Linked DNA regions of Companilactobacillus allii. The protein of the gene in region 1 binds, or shares a complex with, the protein of each later gene. Links are inferred from orthologs where the notes say so. Each region holds a gene or a part of one and is shown on either strand. Other genes may lie near its edges.

Region 1 (9,120 bases):
TCATGTATGACGTTAACGAACGTCAATTCCGTAATCTATTTAACCGTGCTGGTAAGCTTGATGGTATCCATGGTGTTAACTTGATGGTTCTTCTTGAAACACGTCTTGATAACGTTGTTTATAGATTAGGTTTAGCAAGCTCACGTCCACAAGCTCGTCAACTTGTTAACCATGGTCACATCACAGTTGATGGCAAACGTGTTGATATTCCATCATACGAAGTTAAAATTGGTCAAAAGATCAGCCTTCGTGAAAAGTCAAAGGACTTAGCTATTGTTAAAGCTAACCTTGAAAATGTTGTTGGTCGTCCTGGTTTTGTTAACTTCGATGATAACACATTGACAGGATCACTAGTACGTAACCCAGAACGTGATGAGTTAGAACCAAATATTGATGAATCTCTAATTGTTGAATACTACAACCAAATTCTTTAATATTTCTCAAAACATTCACTTTATGTGGATGTTTTTTTTATTAAAATTAATAAAAGAGGTCGCGGATTATTTCTCCGCGACCTCTTTATTTGCTTGAACTAATAATTCACTTAAATTCATGAATTTATCAAATAATAATTTATCATAATTCCCCTGTTTAACCTCTTTGGAATCTTTCAGAAGATTATACCCTATTACAAAATCACTAGATTTTATTTTTGAATACCTGTCGACAGTCGAAGAATAACTATTGGGATTATTCATTTCCGCTATTGTATGATTGTTTGATACCATCCAATTTTCATCGACTATTTTATTATTCCATGATTTAATCAATGGATAATAATTAGGTCGCTTATATGCATCTGCTAGAAGACTGAACGTTATAAAGTATCGATCCGGCCACAATCCCAACTCTAGATGTGGTGTCTTCTTATATCCTTTTTTATCCAAATTAATTGCCAACCATGTATCTGGTGGCGGATTTTTAGTTCTTCTTTGATGTTTAGCAATTTTTAAGTAAAATGTATCATTGTATTTCTTTTCAAGACTATCAAGTAATTTATTTCCAAATATTTCAAATTTAGGATCTAAATTTTCTTTAATTAGTGCTAAACGTCCAGATAAGGTATCATTATTAAATACGTCAAAATCACTCTTATCAAACATAACTGACTACCTTCCATTGCTTATTTATGAACCATGATTTCAATATCGTTTTTATTCATTAGCTGTTGTAGAATATACTTATTGTACTATATAGGAGGTAACATGCAAAAACCACTAGCATATCGTATGAGACCGACGAATATCGATCAAGTCGTCGGCCAGCAACATCTAGTGGGTCCAAATAAAATTATTCGTAGAATGGTAAACGCCAAGATGCTATCATCAATGATTCTATACGGACCACCTGGTATTGGCAAAACAAGTATCGCCAGCGCCATAGCTGGTAGTACCAAATACGCATTTCGAAAATTAAACGCTGCCACTGACAGCAAAAAAGATTTACAAATAGTTGCCGAAGAAGCAAAAATGAGTGGAACTGTCGTATTACTTCTTGATGAAATTCATCGACTAGACAAGACCAAACAAGATTTTCTACTACCTTTATTAGAACGTGGCTCGATTATTTTGATAGGTGCCACAACTGAAAACCCATATATCAATATTAGTCCTGCTATTCGTTCTAGAGTTCAAATTTTCGAATTAAAGCCCTTAGAACCTACTGACTTAAAACAAGCAGTCAAACGAGCTTTAGAGGACAAAGAAAATGGTCTCGGAAATTATAAAGTTAAATTGGATGATAATGCACTAGAATTACTGGTGAACTCAACAAACGGCGATTTAAGAAGTATTTTGAACGGGCTAGAGTTATCTGTTCTATCAACTGAGAAAAAAGACGACGTAATTCATATAGACTTACAAGCTATCGAGGAATCAGTTCAGAAAAAGGCTATTTCAGCCGACAAAAATGGTGATAGCCACTATGATGTCATTTCTGCTTTTCAAAAATCTATCCGTGGTAGCGATCCAGACGCTGCATTGTTATACTTGGCTAGACTATTAGAAGCCGGAGAGCTCACCACAGTCATCAGAAGGCTTCTAGTGTGCGCGTATGAAGATATTGGCCTAGCAAATCCTCAAGCATGTTCTCGAGCCGTACAGGCCGCACAAGTTGCTCAAATGGTTGGTCTTCCTGAAGCACGTATTCCATTAGCTGATGCTGTAATTGATCTATGTCTGTGTCCAAAATCAAATTCTGGAATGGCGGCCATTGATTCTGCACTATCTGACGTTAGAAATGGTAAAGCAACACATATCCCTGATGACTTAAAAGATGCACATTATAGTGGGGCAAAAAAGCTTGGTCATGGTGTAAATTACAAATACCCCCATAGTTATCCAAATGCATGGGTAAATCAACAATACCTTCCAGATAATTTGGTAAATACAAAATACTATACGCCAAATTCAACGGGTAAATATGAACAAGCACTGAAAATACGAATGGATCAACTTAGTGATTTAAAAATAAAGGCAAAACGGAGTGATAATAAGAATGGCAATTAAAACTTTAATGCTAATTTTCATAATTTTTTTATTAGCATTAGCATATAATTTATGGACTCATAGAAATAGAAAATTTTTGATTTATTCACCAAATGAAAATCTAAATCTGAGAAGCATCATGATAATTACAGCTGTCCTACTAGTTCTGATCTCTATCACTGGAATAATCATTATGATTGTCGGTTCTAAAGAAAGCAATTTCATTACCCTTATATTGGGAAGCGTTGTTGCCGCTGGATTTTCAATTTATTTAGCAAATATTGGCAGATGACTGTATTTATCTTCCTCAATCAACTAAAATAAGGGTGTAGATAAAGAAATAATCAACGGGGTGATAATCATGTTACAACAATATAAAAACATTCTCGTACCAATCGACGGCTCATTTGAAGCAGAACTTGCATTTAAAAAGGCAGTTGAAGTTGCCAAAAGAAACAAAGCCGCAGTTCATCTATTGCATGTAATTGATACACGTGCATTCCAAAATGTATCAAGCTTTGATTCAACTATGGTTGAGCAAATTACTGAAAAAGCTAAAGAAACAGTTAAAAGCTATGTTCAGACTGCTAAAGATGCCGGTCTTTCTGACATTGACTATAGTATTGAATATGGTGCACCCAAAGCAATTATTGCCACAGATTTTCCTAAGAAATTGAATGTGGATTTAATTATGATCGGTGCAACTGGTCTTAACGCTATGGAAAGATTACTTATCGGATCAGTTACTGAATATGTAACAAGAACTGCTGCATGTGATGTTCTTGTAGTTAGAACTGACTTGGATAACAAATCAATTCAAAAACCAAGCAAAAAACAATAATATTATTAGAAAAAAGTGAGCTGATTTTAATTAATCAGCTCACTTTTTTTATTTGAAATTAATAATTTTTAATTATTACTTATTAAAAATATTCAGATTCATTTCTTCAATTTTTGATTTTAATTTATCAAAAATATGCTTATTATCATTTATGCTGGAAAGTACATATGCTTTGATATAGTTCTCATCGGACTTTTTACCTTCACGAGTACCAGCTTCAGCCATTGAACAATACATTGAATCTAATTTAAACAATGATTGTTCCCTCTTAGCGAGAAATATTCCTTCATTAGCATAATCTATAGCCTTTTGATTATCATTCAAATCAATAGACAAACTAGACATATTAGCATAAATCAAAATACTATCGTGATAATTGTCCTCACTGATCTTTTCAGCACTAGCTTGAATCAATTCCTTGGCTTGATTGTAATACACCAAGGATTCATCAAGAGACTTCTTATCAACGTATGCTTTAGCAGTATAAACATCAATCAAAATATCATACATATCAATATTTGAAATATTAACATTCATAGCACGATTAAAATCAAAGATTGCTTTGTCAAAATTACCGTTAATTTCATATTCGACTAACCCATTGAAGAAATGAATTAACTTAATTTCCTGTTTGTTATTAACATTGATATTATTCAATTTATTCAACTTATCACTGATACCTTGATAATCATCCTGATAAAACGAATTTTTAATATCAGATATAATTGAATAGATTTGACTATCATCGTTAACAATCACAAGGTTCATTGTGATACCCAGTCTTTCACAAATGCGAACCAAGATTTCCATGCTAGGAATTTTGTCCTTCTTTTCAATCAGACTTACAGTTGCCTGCGTACATATGCCGTCGGCAAGCTCAGATTGAGAAATACCTCTGAGCTTTCTGTAATGGCGAATTTTATCACCTAAAATTTTCATTTGAATTATCCCCATTCATTTATTAATTTCAGGATAATTTAAACAGTTCTGAAAAAAAGTTGCAAGAAATAAGCAACAATAAAACAATAAGTTTTAATTATTTAATTATTTACTTCAAAAAGCCAAGCATCTTTCTCAGAACCATTTAATAATTCCGGATTATCAGTTAATTTATCATTAACCAACACTATTGTACCCGAAACCGGTGACTCAAACTCAATTACTGCCTTTTGAGCTTCAACTTCACCAGTGGAATCTCCCACCTTTATTTCACGCCCAACAACTGGTAAGTCAATGAAATTAACCTTTCCCAAAGCTTCCTGACCTGCTGATGTTAGACCTATACGTGTTGTATTGTCACCTTTTTTTACCCATAAATACTTTTCACTTGCCATCTTAATGAACTCCTATCTTTGCTTAAAAGTACCATTCTCAAACATATAACTCTTGTGATGATATCGCATGGACATAATAAGACCTATACCAATCATATTACCTAACAAGGCTGATCCACCTTGTGATATAAACGGCAAAGGAATACCAGTCAAAGGTAATAGTCCTACACTCATACCAATATTTTCAAAAACATGGAACAAAATCATCATAATTACACCTGTTGACACATATGCATAAAATTCATTTTTCGTGTCAAAAGTAACTTGAATCATTTGATAAATTAGTAGGAAGTACAAGAATATAACAACACAAGAACCGATAAATCCAAAGTTTTCACCTACAACTGAGAAAATCATATCTGATTCTCTAACCGGTACATATACATTAGATACATTGAATCCTTTACCTAATAATTGTCCTGATCCAATTGCCTTCATCGTTTGCCAAATCTGATATCCATTCTCAGAAGTATCCTGAGAAGGGTTCAACCAACTATCAATACGTGCAAATTGATATGACTTAAAACCTGCATGTGTCAGTATTTCGCGTCCCCAATCAGTGGTTGCAAATACTAATGCAGTACCACCTACTACAGCTGCCAATAAGAAGGCAGTCAAAATAATTCTCCAGTCAATTCCGGAAACAAGTACCATTCCACCAAGAATTGCCACGAAAACTAATAACGTACCAAGATCATGTTGTAATTCCAATAAAACTACTACTGGAAGTGTCCATAATATCATTTTACCTAATAGTAAAAAGTCATTCTTTAATGTATGAACTTGATACTCACTATTATGATTAGTTATAACTTTTCCCATCATCAATATAAACGCAGGTTTCATAACCTCCGATGGTTGAAAAGTGAAAGAACCTATTGCAAACCAACTCTTTGCACCTGTTTGAACCGCATATGATCTACTATAGAAGATCAACACCAGTACTAACAGTGCTAATCCACCATAGTATGCATAATTAGCTACTTGCCACAGCTGTTCAGCATCAAATTGCATTATGACTGCTACGATAATTGCTCCAAGCGTATACCAGGCCACCTGTGAAATAACATTTCGCGTAGGACTCTGGGAATCTTGGACAGTAGCAACATAAATCGACATTAGACCAATAATGGCTAACATCATTACGGAAAATATTATTCCGTAATCGATTCGTGAATCCGTATCATTTGCTTTCTTATTATTTCTAATTTGCATTTTTACACCTATTAATGATTATGTAGATTGTATTGCATAAGTAATTCATTTATAGCATCGTCTAATTTTACAGACTTGAATGGTGTATCAGAACTTTCAACAAAGGAAAGGTAACGTTCGCCTTCTTTTGTGATTGTACCAATATACTTTTTCCCATCCCAAAGTTCATATTTTTCAGGATCACTACTTATATCTTTTAGGTTAATCTCAATTGCTTTTTTCTTCTTAGACATTAAATCTTCCTATTCTTTTCCGTTGTGAAATTTCTGAGCAATAATTTCATCCTCGTAATCTTCTGGATGAGGATTCCGAAAGATGGTGAAATTATCCGGAACAGGATCAACACCACCACGAACGAAGGGATTACAACGTAATATACGTGATACTCCCATAATTGAACCCAAAATCGCACCATGTTTTTTTACTGCATCTATAAAATATGTAGAACAAGTTGGATAATACCGACAACTTGGTGGTAAAACTGGTGATATAAATTTTTGATATATATGGACTAATCCAATTATTAGTTTTTTTTATCATAGTTATCTCAAGAAATCAAACATATGCATCCAAGTTCCGGGCCAAAGTACAGCGAGTGGATTGGAACCACCTAGCGCTGAACCAATAAACATGCCTAGAACTAAGAAAATAAGCATAATTAATAAGATCCAACCAATCTTCCTGAAAATATCACGACGATATTCTTTACCAAAGTCTCGTTTCATTATTCACCTTAATATTTCTTATGTTTTTCAATATTATCTAATAAGATCCCTGTACCTAATGCAACTGAATCAAGTGGACTCTCTGTAAGTAAAACAGGAACTTGTAATTCATCTGCCAAAAGTTTGTCAAGATTCTTAAGTAATGATCCACCACCAGTTAGCATGATACCACGATCAATAATATCAGCAGATAGTTCTGGTGGAGTTTGTTCCAAAACACCCTTAGCGGCTTCGACAATTTGCGTCACGCCATCTTTAAGTGCTCCCTCAACTTCTTTTTCATTAATAGTGATTTCTTTAGGTAAGCCACTAACAATATCAATACCACTGGCTGAGAATGTGACGCTTTCATCTGCGTCCATTGCACAACCAATTTCGATCTTAATTTGTTCTGAGGTTCTCTCACCTATGATAAGTCCATGGTTTTGCTTCACAAAGGCTTGAATCGCACTTGTCATCTTATCACCAGCAAACCTTAGTGAACGACTTGTAACGACGTCTCCCATTGATAGAACGGCAATATCACTTGTACCACCACCAATATCGATAACCATATTACCTTGTGGCTTGAAAATATCAAGTCCGGCACCAACAGCGGCAACTTTTGGTTCTAATTGAAGATAAACCTTACCACCACCAGCTTGTTCAGCAGCTTCAATAATTGCCTTTTGCTCTACAGGTGTAACATTTGTAGGAGCACAGACCATAATTGTTGGTTTCGAAAAACGACCTCCAACATTAAGTTTATCGATAAAATATTGAAGCATCTTTTCAGTTATATTAAAATCAGCGATAACACCGTCTTTTAATGGACGGACTGCTTTTATGTTAGCTGGTGTTCTACCAACCATCATATAAGCATCCTTACCAACGGCAACCACATCATCGTTTTTAGTATTTATTGCTACTACAGAAGGCTCATTTAAAACGATACCTTCTCCTTTTACATCTATAAGTACATTTGCTGTACCCAAATCAATTCCTAGATATTTTGACATGCGCTATATCCTCCAAAATCTAAACACAAAAAGTATATCATAATCACGTGCATCATATTAAATTTTCAATAAAAAAAGAAAGTGGCGTACCACTTCCTTAAGATAGTTTTAAGCTAACTTTGTGACACTAGATACTGTATTAAATACTAGACTCTCTCTACCATTCTCGTCAATGGAGACGCGTCTAACATTAGCACCTAAATCTCTTAACTTCTCAGTAAAACGATAATATCCACGGTCCAAATATTGAAGGTTGGAAACTCTCGTTTCGCCCTCAGCAACTAATCCTGCCAATACTAATGCAGCAGCAGCACGCAAATCTGTAGCGGCTACCTTGGCACCAGACAATTGAGCTGGACCAAACATAATGACGGAATTACCTTCAATTTTATAATCAGCTTTCATTTTACCAAATTCAGGGAAATGCATGAAACGATTTTCAAATACAGTTTCAGTCATGACTGTTGTCCCAACACTTAAAAGTTGAGCCAAGGTCATTTGAGCCTGCATATCAGTTGGGAATCCTGGGTGTGGCAAAGTTTTAACATCAACTGGTTTAAGTTGATTAGTTCCAATAACACGGATTCCTTCGTCATTTTCCTCAACAGTAACACCCATCTCAATCAATTTTGAAATCAAGGGTTTATTATGAGCTGCCACAGCATCTTCAATAAAGATATCACCGTTCGTAACGGCGGCAGCAACCATGAATGTACCTGCTTCAATACGATCTTGCATAATTGAATGTTCACAACCATGCATAGATTCAACTCCGGTGATACGGATTGTATTAGTACCAGCACCCGTTACATCAGCACCCATTTTATTCAATACATTGGCTAAATCAACGATTTCAGGTTCTCTGGCGACGTTATCAATAACTGTTGTACCATCTGCAAGAGATGCTGCCATCATAATGTTTTGAGTTGCACCAACACTTGGAAAATCCAAGTAAATATTGGCTCCATGTAATCCATCAGTCTTAGCATCAATAAATCCACCGTTTTGACTGAATTCAGCTCCCATAGCTTCCAAACCTTTGATATGTAAATCAATAGGTCTAGATCCAATTGCACAGCCACCTGGCATTGCAACGTGAGCTTCTTTATTACGAGCTAATAGAGGTCCTAAAACAACAATAGAAGCACGCATCTTATCGACTAATTCCTCTGGTGCTGTTGTAGTAATTCCATCAGATGTATCAACTGTTAAAATTTCATCATTTTCATCAAAAGTAACATCCGCATTTAATGCTCTAAGTACTTTTGCCATCGTTGTGACATCAGAAAGTGGAGGGATATTCGTTAAAGAGGTTTTTCCTTCAGAGACCAACAATGTTGACGCTAAAATAGGTAATGCGGCATTCTTGGCACCCTCGATTCTAACTGATCCCTTTAATTGATTAGGTCCATTTACAATAATTTGTTGCACAATATTCTCCTCCGAAACGTTGGATTAATTAAAAAAGTAAGGTTAGGTTTTGTGAAACACTGATGATATTCAAGAAAAACGAACTCACCG
Region 2 (9,079 bases), 280 kb from region 1 along the record:
GAAGAATCAACAAAAATCTGCAAGTGCTATTGCTGCAGAGGCTGAATCTTCTACTAATTTTGATATTCTAAAAAGAATATCGAATTTAGAGAATCGTGTTTTCGGACACGACTTTTCGAATGGATTGCCTGAAGAAAATGGTCATGACGCAAATGTTAAACAATTTGCATCAGCTGCTGTTCCTAATAATATGAATGGTGTTGAAAGTGGTCATAATGAAATCAATCCTCGTATGAACCAGCAAAATGCTGATCACGGAACACAACAACCTCAGATGAATAATCAACAAGGATTCAATGATCAGAATCATTTTCAATCTAACCGTCAAGGACAGAATATGAATGGTTTTAATGGAAATATTAATAATAATGGTAATTTTAACCAATATTAGTGTATAATGAACTCATCGGTAAATTTTGAGTAATCGCGGCCTAGTTATCTAGGCTGAGGAAAGTCCACGCCCGCACGAGCTGAGATGCTTGTAGTGTCCGTGCTTGGCCCAATAAGCCAAGGTACCTTCGGGTAACGGCAGCGAACGCACTAAAGCTTTTGCCATGTGTTACTAGCTTGAAAGTGCCACAGAGACGTAGTATTACGGGAAACCGTAATAGTGGAACGAGGTAAACCCCGCGAGCGGGCAACCCAAACTTTGGTAGGGGCGCTTCATAACGAGAAATGAATCTACTGTGAAGGCGTAATTGTAGATAGATGATTACTAACTGTATCGGAGTGCCTAGCCGGTACATGAACAGAACGTGGCTTATAGAAATTTACTATGGTAAGGGACGACTTGTTCGTCCTTTTTTTGTATGAAAAATTAAAACTCATGAAGAGGTAGAAATGAAATTAATTGCGACAATGTCAAGCGGTTTTGAAGCTATAACCGCACGTGAATTACAGGATTTAGGTTATGAGACTCAAACGGAGAATGGCAAAGTATATTTTGATGGTGAATATGAAGATATCGCCAAAGCTAATCTTTGGTTACGTAGTGCTGATCGTATTAAGATTATTGTTGGAACTTTTGAAGCAACTTCATTTGAAGAATTGTTTGATAAAGTATACGCAATAGCTTGGGATAAATGGTTGCCATTAAATGCAGCATTTCCCATCAAAGCGAGAACCGTTAAGTCAGAGCTTCATTCAGAACGCGATATTCAAGCAATTACTAAAAAGGCCATTGTTAATAAAATGGCTGATGTTTATATGCGTCGAGGTCGTTTACCAGAATCTGGAGCAACTTTCCAAATTGAAACGCGTATTCATAAAGATCAAGTAGAAGTAACCATTGATACAACGGGGGCATCATTATATAAACGTGGATACCGTGTTGAGCACGGTGTGGCTCCTCTAAAAGAGAATTTTGCTGCCGCAATGATTTTATTGACAGTTTGGCATCCTGATATGCCCTTTATCGATCCAACAACTGGTTCAGGAACAATTGCAATTGAAGCTGCACGATTGGCTAGAAACATTGCGCCGGGTATTCAGCGTAACTTCGCATTTGAAGATTTCGATTGGTTTGATTCTAAAATAATTACTAATTTAAAAGAAGAAGCTAGAGCTAACGAAAAAGATATTGATCTTGATATATTTGCTAGTGATATTGATGGTTCAATGATTGATCTTGCTAAGTTAAATGCTCACGATGCTGGTGTTTTACATGACATTCAATTTAAGCAAGTTGCTGTAAAGGATTTGAAAATTGAAGGTGATGATGGTGTTATCATTACCAACCCTCCATATGGTCAACGTATGAGTGATATGGAAACTGTTAGAAAATTGTATAAAGAAATGGGAACGGTATTTTCAACCGCTCCCACATGGAGTAAATATATTCTTACTAGTGATTTGGAATTTGAGAAATACTATGGACAAAGAGCTACTAAGAAACGTAAGTTATATAATGGTTCGATTAGAGCCGATTATTATCAATATTGGGCAAAACGTCGTCATTAATTATAAACTGTCACGACGGTGAAGGTCCCATAAAATCATAAGAATCAACGCACCAGTGACAAGTAGTGAAAAGAACCATGACCACCATTTGTCCGCAACGGGAAGTTTCATATTCATACCATAAAAACCTGATACGATCGTGGGAATACTTAAGACAATTGTGTAAACTGTCAGTATTTTCATGGTCGTATTTGTTTGATTATTCAAAATATTATTGTATGTATTAGCAACTCGGTCAATAATATCAGAAGTTAAATTGGCTTGATCTCTAATTTGCTCAATTTCAATGATCGAATCATGAAGATGCTCTTTAGATTTCTTCGTTAGATTTATATCTTGGATTTTACCAGTAGAAATGATTTCAATCTGTTTGACAACATTAAAATTACCATTGATAGCTGTACTGATATATGTAATCAAATCTTCCAACTCAGCCAATTCTAAAATTTGGTTCTTAGAAGAACGGCTACGTTTTATGTGATTTTGAATTCGATTGCGGTCTTGGTTAATGTCACTCATACGGTCATTGTAATCGCTTGTTATTTGATCAAAAGTGTTGAATATGATCTCCCATATACGATCCTCTATACTACTTTCGAAGTGATGATGCGCATTTATTACGTAATCCTTTATGTAATGAGTCGAATTATTTGTGAATAAGAATAGTTGATCGCCTTTAATTGCAAAAGAAATGGGTAAGGTACTTCCAGAAAGCGTGTCATCATCAACATTTTCATTTTGTACATTAAAGACAATTAAAAAAGTACTTGCTTGTTCATCGTATTCTAAACGAGCACGTTCATTTGTATCATCAGCGTAATCTAAAATTTCATTAGTAATATTATATTTTTCAATTAATATATTACGATCTTTGTCACTGAGATTTTCCTTAGAGTTAATATCTACTAACGTCAAATCTTGGCCTATTGGTTGTGAATTTATCATTATTGTTCTCCCTCAAAAATAATAATATCATAAAAAAGCAGGTTGATTATTCGATAATTGAATAATCAACCTGCTTTAAATTTAAGTAAATAAAATTATGGAGTAAATAATGTAGTTAATTGATCTTGTGGGATACCCTTGAAATAATCATCCAAGTTGAATCCTTTTAGTACTGAAAGGATTTCATCACGATCAAACTTAGTATTGACCAACTTTTCTTTAATCTCAGTAACATCTTTCATACCGAAGTAATCACCATATATTTCTGCGGTGTCGATTTTTCCATCTTCAACATTGTAACGTACATCAACAGTACCCATGTCAAAGTGCTTTCTTTGTTTAGCAGTGAATTTAGGTGATTTTCCATAAACCCAATCCCAATTGTAGTAATATTGTTCCTTCAGCTTATCAATTTCTTTTTGATCTTCTGGAGTAACGATATACTCGTGATCTTTGATCTCGTCTAAGGAGTTAGCGTGGAATAGTTCCAACAGTAATTTGTCACGGAATTGTTCAGTAGTTAAATCTTGATATTCTTTAGCAAGGTAGGGACGTACATTTGTAACACGACTTCTGATCGATTTGATGCCTTTAGAAGCAATCTTATCCTTTTGAACGTGTAGTGCCTTAGTCAAGACATCAAGGTCAACATCAAGTGAAAGTGTACCGTGTGAGAATGTTTTCCCGTTTCTTGAGTACATTGCATTACCGGAGAATTTCTTACCATCTACTAGTAGATCGTTTCTACCAGATACTTCGGCACTAGTTGCACCCATTTGATGCAATGCATCGATAATAGGTTGAGTAAATGATTTAAAATCGCCAAAGTTACTGTCATCTGAATCAACCATGAAACTGAAACAAAGATTACCAAGATCTTGATATACAGCACCGCCTCCAGATAAACGACGTGTAACTGTAATATTATTATCCTTTATATAATCAGGGTTAATCTCTTCCATTGTGTTTTGATTTCGCCCAACGATGATACATGGTCCTTCGATATAAAATAAAACTAATGGTTCGTCAAATTCAACATTGTTCATTAAATATTGTTCAGTTGCCAAATTATCACGAATGTCACGATCTTTCATTACAACATAGTACATAAAAGTGCCCCCTTAAGTAATTTTGTAAGCGATTTAATAGTATCACAAATTTCACAAAGGGAACATTAAAAACATTTACTTTCGGAGTTTAATTAGTTCTTGATGAATTAGACTATGTGCAGTGTTATTATCTTTATCGGAAATATGTTTAACAAAGTAAGATGGAAATTTGGTTAGACTTTCTAGAATTGGATCTAAGATAGCTTGGTAATGTTTAGAATAAAGTTTATCAATACTATCTGTTAAAATTTTACTATCAGAGTGAATGAATAAGATATCGTCATTGATATGTTGTCTGTTCATATCGTCTAAGGCCAGTTTCAAGGCTAAGAATTCTAGATAGTGATTATCGAGTGGTTGTTGCTGTTCAACGTGCTTGATAATTTGGTCATTATATTTTATTACGTATGAAGTGGCAGCAAGATTTAAATTAGTATTTAAACCAGCGTCGGTGTACAATTTAATCATCTTATTAAAAACCTTTCAGGAGTAGATATGTCAAAGAAATTTTTTGTTCAACCCACGGGCTCATGGGGAATTATTGTGTGGTCACTTGCGTTTAGTATTCTGTGTTTGGGAGTGATTTTACAGCTAGAAATATTTAGTTTTAGCTTCATTCCATTTCTTGTATGGATTTTGGGAATAGTTTTCGTAATTTATATTGTAACTAATTCCTGGGTGAAGTTTGATGATGGCAAGATCATAATTAAGGAACCTAATTATTATAAAGCACGTGTGTTTAATCGAACAGATGTCAAAATAGAAACAATTAATAAATTGACTATCGAATTTTTATTTGATAATCGTGATTATTTTCCGTTGAGGGTCACTTCAACTACGAAAATTTTAAAGGGAATTAAGAAAGAAGCGGGTGGAGATAATGGCATTTCCAAGTGATATTGAAATAGCTCAAATTAATGAACATGAAAATATGAAAAATATTGAAGAAATAGCTCAAAGTGTTGGACTTGATTCTAGTGATATAGAACCATATGGACATTATAAGGCTAAGATTTCTGCTAGTGGGATCAAAAAGGCTACTGAGCAAGATAATGGCAAACTGATTTTAGTTACATCTATTAATCCGACACCAGCTGGAGAAGGCAAATCTACGGTTGCTATAGGACTTGCGGATTCATTACGTGCAATTGGTAAGAAGTCAATTCTAGCATTACGTGAGCCATCTTTGGGCCCAGTTATGGGTATGAAGGGTGGTGCTACTGGTGGTGGATACGCTCAAGTAGTTCCAATGGAAGATATTAATTTACATTTTACGGGTGATATGCACGCTTTAACTAGTGCCACCAATACTTTGGCGGCTTTAATCGATAATCATTTGCATCAAGGCAATGAATTAAAGATTGATCCTAGAAGAATTATTTGGAAAAGAGCATTAGATATAAATGATCGTGCCTTGCGTAATATCACAATAGGCCTTGGTGGTCCAGCTAACTCTATTCCACGTGAGGATCATTTTGATATTACTGTAGCCAGTGAATTAATGGCTGTGTTGTGCTTGTCACAAGATATTGATGATTTAAAGGAACGTATTTCAAATATTTTGATTGCCTTTACATATGACAAAAAGCCGATATTTGTTCGTGATTTGCATGTTGAAGGCGCCATTACGATGTTGCTAAAAGATGCTTTGAAACCAAATTTAGTGCAAACACTAGAAAATACTCCAGCAATTGTCCACGGTGGTCCTTTTGCTAATATTGCTCATGGATGTAATAGTATCCTTGCTACTAAATTAGCTATGAAATTAGGCGATTATACAATCACTGAAGCTGGTTTTGGTGCTGATCTTGGTGGTGAGAAGTTTATGGATATCGTTACTCCAAAGCTTGATCATGCACCTAATTTAATCGTTGTCGTTGCGACTATAAGAGCTCTCAAATACAATGGTGGTCAGAAGTTAGCAGATTTACAAGATGAAAATTTAAATGCTTTAAACCTTGGATTTAAGAATCTTAAGCGTCATGTTAAAAATATGAGATATTATCATATACCTGTTGTTGTAGCAATCAATAAATTTGAAACTGATACTGATAATGAGATAAAGCTTTTACAATCACTTTGTGATGAGCTTGGAGTTGAAGTGTCAGTCGCTGACATTCATCACAAGGGTTCTAAGGGTGGTATTAATCTAGCTAAGATGGTAGTTAGAACTGCTGATAAAGAATCAACTTATAATCGCTTATATGAAGATGCTCAGCCTACTGTTGAAAAAATAGATACTATTGCTTCTGAAGTATACGGAGCTAATAATGTCGAATACAGTGCTAAGGCAACACGACAATTACAGTCATTAAAAGATAACGCTTGGGATGATTTACCAATATGTATTGCCAAAACGCAATACTCATTGAGTGATGATCCAAAGAAATTGGGTTCTCCTCGTGACTTTACTTTACATGTTAAAGAAATTGTTCCTAAACTTGGAGCAGGATTTATAGTTGTATTAACTGGTAATGTCTTGACAATGCCAGGCTTACCAAAGAAACCGGCCGCATTAAATATGGATGTTGACAATGACGGCAGAATTAGCGGGTTATTCTAGTGCCGATCGTTTATATTGTTTTGTTCATTGGATTAATCGTTGGTGATCAGTCATTGAAGTATTATGTTGCTACTAACATCCCCACATTGTCGTTTCATGAATTCATTCCGGGTATTTTGTCTCTAACTCATATTACAAACACCGGAGCAGCATGGAGCATGTTAGAGGGAAAAATGATTTTCTTCTACATAGTTACCATTGTGGCAGTAATAATTTTACTTTATTTATTTATTAAGTCTGATAAAAAAGATTATGTATACCGTTTTTCATTGTTATTCTTATTATCTGGTACAATAGGGAATGCAATAGATAGATTTACACATCATTATGTAATAGATATGTTCAGTTTAGATTTCATCAATTTTCCAATTTTTAATCTAGCTGATACGTATATTACAATAGGAGTTATATTGATTATTATTTCTTTAATATTTATGACAGAAGGTGACAAAAATAACTGATGAACCAATAGAATTAGTATTTAACGATACTAAAAAAGCTAGATTAGATAATTTTGCGAGTGAGAATCTAGAAGATTTCACTCGTTCACAAATTCAAAAGTTTATTAAAGACGAAAATATCTTAGTAAATGGAGAAACTGCTACCAAAGCTGGTATGAAGCTTAAACACGGTGATAAGATAACATTGGTTATTCCTGAAGAAAAACCAATGAAGGCAGTTCCACAAGATATACCACTAGATGTCATTTACGAAGATGAAGATGTTTTGGTGGTTAATAAGCCACAAGGGATGGTAGTTCACCCAGCAGCTGGACATCGTGATGGTACTTTAGTTAATGCCATTTTGTATCACAGTAAAATTAACGATGATGATATGGTTCGTCCAGGTATTGTGCATCGGATCGATAAAGATACATCAGGTTTATTGATGGTTGCAAAAAATGATTTGGCTAAGAGATCATTGATGAAACAACTAAAGGAAAAGACTAATCTCAGAGAGTATGTCGCAATCGTCCATGGTGGTTTTGAAGAGTCTAAGGGGAAGATAAATGCTCCATTAGGCCGTTCAAAGTATGATCGTAAGAAACAAGCCGTTGTTGACGATGGTCGTAATGCAGTTACTCATTTTGAGGTTTTGGAACAATTCGAAAATTACTCACTACTTAAATTAAAATTAGAAACAGGTCGTACTCATCAAATTAGAGTACATATGCAATACATCGGACATCCAGTAGCTGGAGATCCATTGTATGGACCTAAGAACACACTAGAGGGGAATGGACAATTTCTTCATGCGAAAACACTTGGATTTGAACATCCAAGAACACATGAGTGGATGCAATTCTCAGTTGAGCCACCTAAAATATTCCTTGATACCTTAAAGGAATTACGCGGTTGACACACTAGTAGTTGTGCTATAATCTGAATTTAGTTATGTGAGGATCATATTTAAAACACTCACACTAATCAAAATGTGGGTGTTTTTTTAAAGAAGAGGAGAATAATTATGGCTAAAGAGATAATTGATGGGCAAACAATGACACGTGCACTAACTCGTATTACTTATGAAATTATTGAACGAAATAAGGGAATTGATGATTTAGTATTAGTGGGAATAAAAACTCGAGGAGTTTATGTGGCGCATAGAATTGAATCTCGTTTAAAACAATTGGAGAATATCAGTATCCCGGTTGCTGAATTAGATATAACGCCATATAGGGATGATGTTACTAATGAGGAAAAGAATCCTCTTGAAGTAACACCACAACCACTTGATGTAGACATTAATGATAAACATGTTATTCTGACAGATGATGTTTTGTATACAGGTAGAACAATTCGTGCGGCAATGGATGCACTCATGACAGTTGGTCGTCCTAAGAAAATATCTTTGGCAGTATTGGTAGATCGTGGACATCGTGAGTTGCCAATTCGTGCTGACTTTGTTGGCAAAAATATTCCTACTTCTCAAAAAGAAAAAATAAAAGTTTCCATGAAAGAAATCGATGGAGAAGATAAAATCGAAATCGAGTAATTTAGTTTAGGGGAGTTGCTTTTTAATGAAGCGTTATTTAATTTTAGAAGATGGAACCGTCTTCCCCGGTGTGGGATTTGGATCCTCTGTTATAACTACTGGACAATTAATAATATCTAATAATCGTACCGGAATTGAGCAATCAGTAACTGATCCAGATGCTGAGGGCCAAATTCTGGCTTTTACGATACCCTCAATCGGTAGTTCTGGTATCAATCGTGATTTTTATGAGTCAATCAATTCACAATGCAAAGGTGTTGTTATTGGGTCTTCCAGCCATACAACAATCGATGGTTCAATCTCTTTTGGTGATTGGATCACAGGATTAGGTATTCCTGGTATTAAAAACGTTGATGTCCGTGCTTTAGCCAAGCATATTGCTGAATATGGAGAAATGAAAGCTAGCATTATGGATACTCACGATGAACATGCAATTGATCAAATAAAAGCACTAGTTTTGCCTCCTGACCTTGTTAAACGTGTTTCGACAAGACAGTCATATCCTAAT

Evidence for each region.
Region 2: the proteins of BTM29_RS11170 (region 1) and BTM29_RS09770 are in contact, whole or in part, in a crystal structure (PDB 3A7A), measured with the Escherichia coli proteins. The link is inferred for Companilactobacillus allii from one-to-one orthologs.

Annotation. Positions count from the first base shown.
Region 1 is NZ_CP019323.1:2,257,975-2,267,094, forward strand. The notes cover bases 3,015-5,823. They hold BTM29_RS11170 (glycine cleavage system H family protein), read right to left. Parts: upstream 4,662-5,823; coding sequence 4,368-4,661; downstream 3,015-4,367. Other genes in these bases: BTM29_RS11160 (universal stress protein), read left to right, coding at 3,015-3,327; BTM29_RS11165 (helix-turn-helix domain-containing protein), read right to left, coding at 3,403-4,266; BTM29_RS11175 (FtsW/RodA/SpoVE family cell cycle protein), read right to left, coding at 4,674-5,823. Also shown: rpsD (30S ribosomal protein S4), read left to right, coding at 1-434; BTM29_RS11145 (DUF1054 family protein), read right to left, coding at 501-1,103; BTM29_RS11150 (replication-associated recombination protein A), read left to right, coding at 1,206-2,507; BTM29_RS12970 (hypothetical protein), read left to right, coding at 2,626-2,778; more of BTM29_RS11160, read left to right, coding at 2,848-3,014; more of BTM29_RS11175, read right to left, coding at 5,824-5,876; BTM29_RS11180 (DUF2969 family protein), read right to left, coding at 5,888-6,109; membrane protein insertion efficiency factor YidD, read right to left, coding at 6,119-6,400; BTM29_RS12740 (DNA-directed RNA polymerase subunit beta), read right to left, coding at 6,419-6,601; mreB (rod shape-determining protein), read right to left, coding at 6,610-7,599; murA (UDP-N-acetylglucosamine 1-carboxyvinyltransferase), read right to left, coding at 7,708-9,030; BTM29_RS11200 (DUF1146 family protein), read right to left, coding at 9,059-9,120. UniProt on the Escherichia coli protein: The glycine cleavage system catalyzes the degradation of glycine. The H protein shuttles the methylamine group of glycine from the P protein to the T protein.
Region 2 is NZ_CP019323.1:1,978,463-1,987,541, forward strand. Bases 2,007-4,774 are described here. They hold BTM29_RS09770 (lipoate--protein ligase), read right to left. Parts: upstream 4,014-4,774; coding sequence 3,000-4,013; downstream 2,007-2,999. Other genes in these bases: BTM29_RS09765 (magnesium transporter CorA family protein), read right to left, coding at 2,007-2,904; BTM29_RS09775 (reverse transcriptase-like protein), read right to left, coding at 4,089-4,481; BTM29_RS09780 (EbsA family protein), read left to right, coding at 4,509-4,774. In the rest of the region: cell division regulator GpsB, read left to right, coding at 1-391; BTM29_RS09760 (THUMP domain-containing class I SAM-dependent RNA methyltransferase), read left to right, coding at 841-1,959; more of BTM29_RS09765, read right to left, coding at 1,960-2,006; more of BTM29_RS09780, read left to right, coding at 4,775-4,910; BTM29_RS09785 (formate--tetrahydrofolate ligase), read left to right, coding at 4,894-6,576; lspA (signal peptidase II), read left to right, coding at 6,576-7,037; BTM29_RS09795 (RluA family pseudouridine synthase), read left to right, coding at 7,021-7,935; bifunctional pyr operon transcriptional regulator/uracil phosphoribosyltransferase PyrR, read left to right, coding at 8,044-8,571; BTM29_RS09805 (carbamoyl phosphate synthase small subunit), read left to right, coding at 8,597-9,079. UniProt on the Escherichia coli protein: Catalyzes both the ATP-dependent activation of exogenously supplied lipoate to lipoyl-AMP and the transfer of the activated lipoyl onto the lipoyl domains of lipoate-dependent enzymes.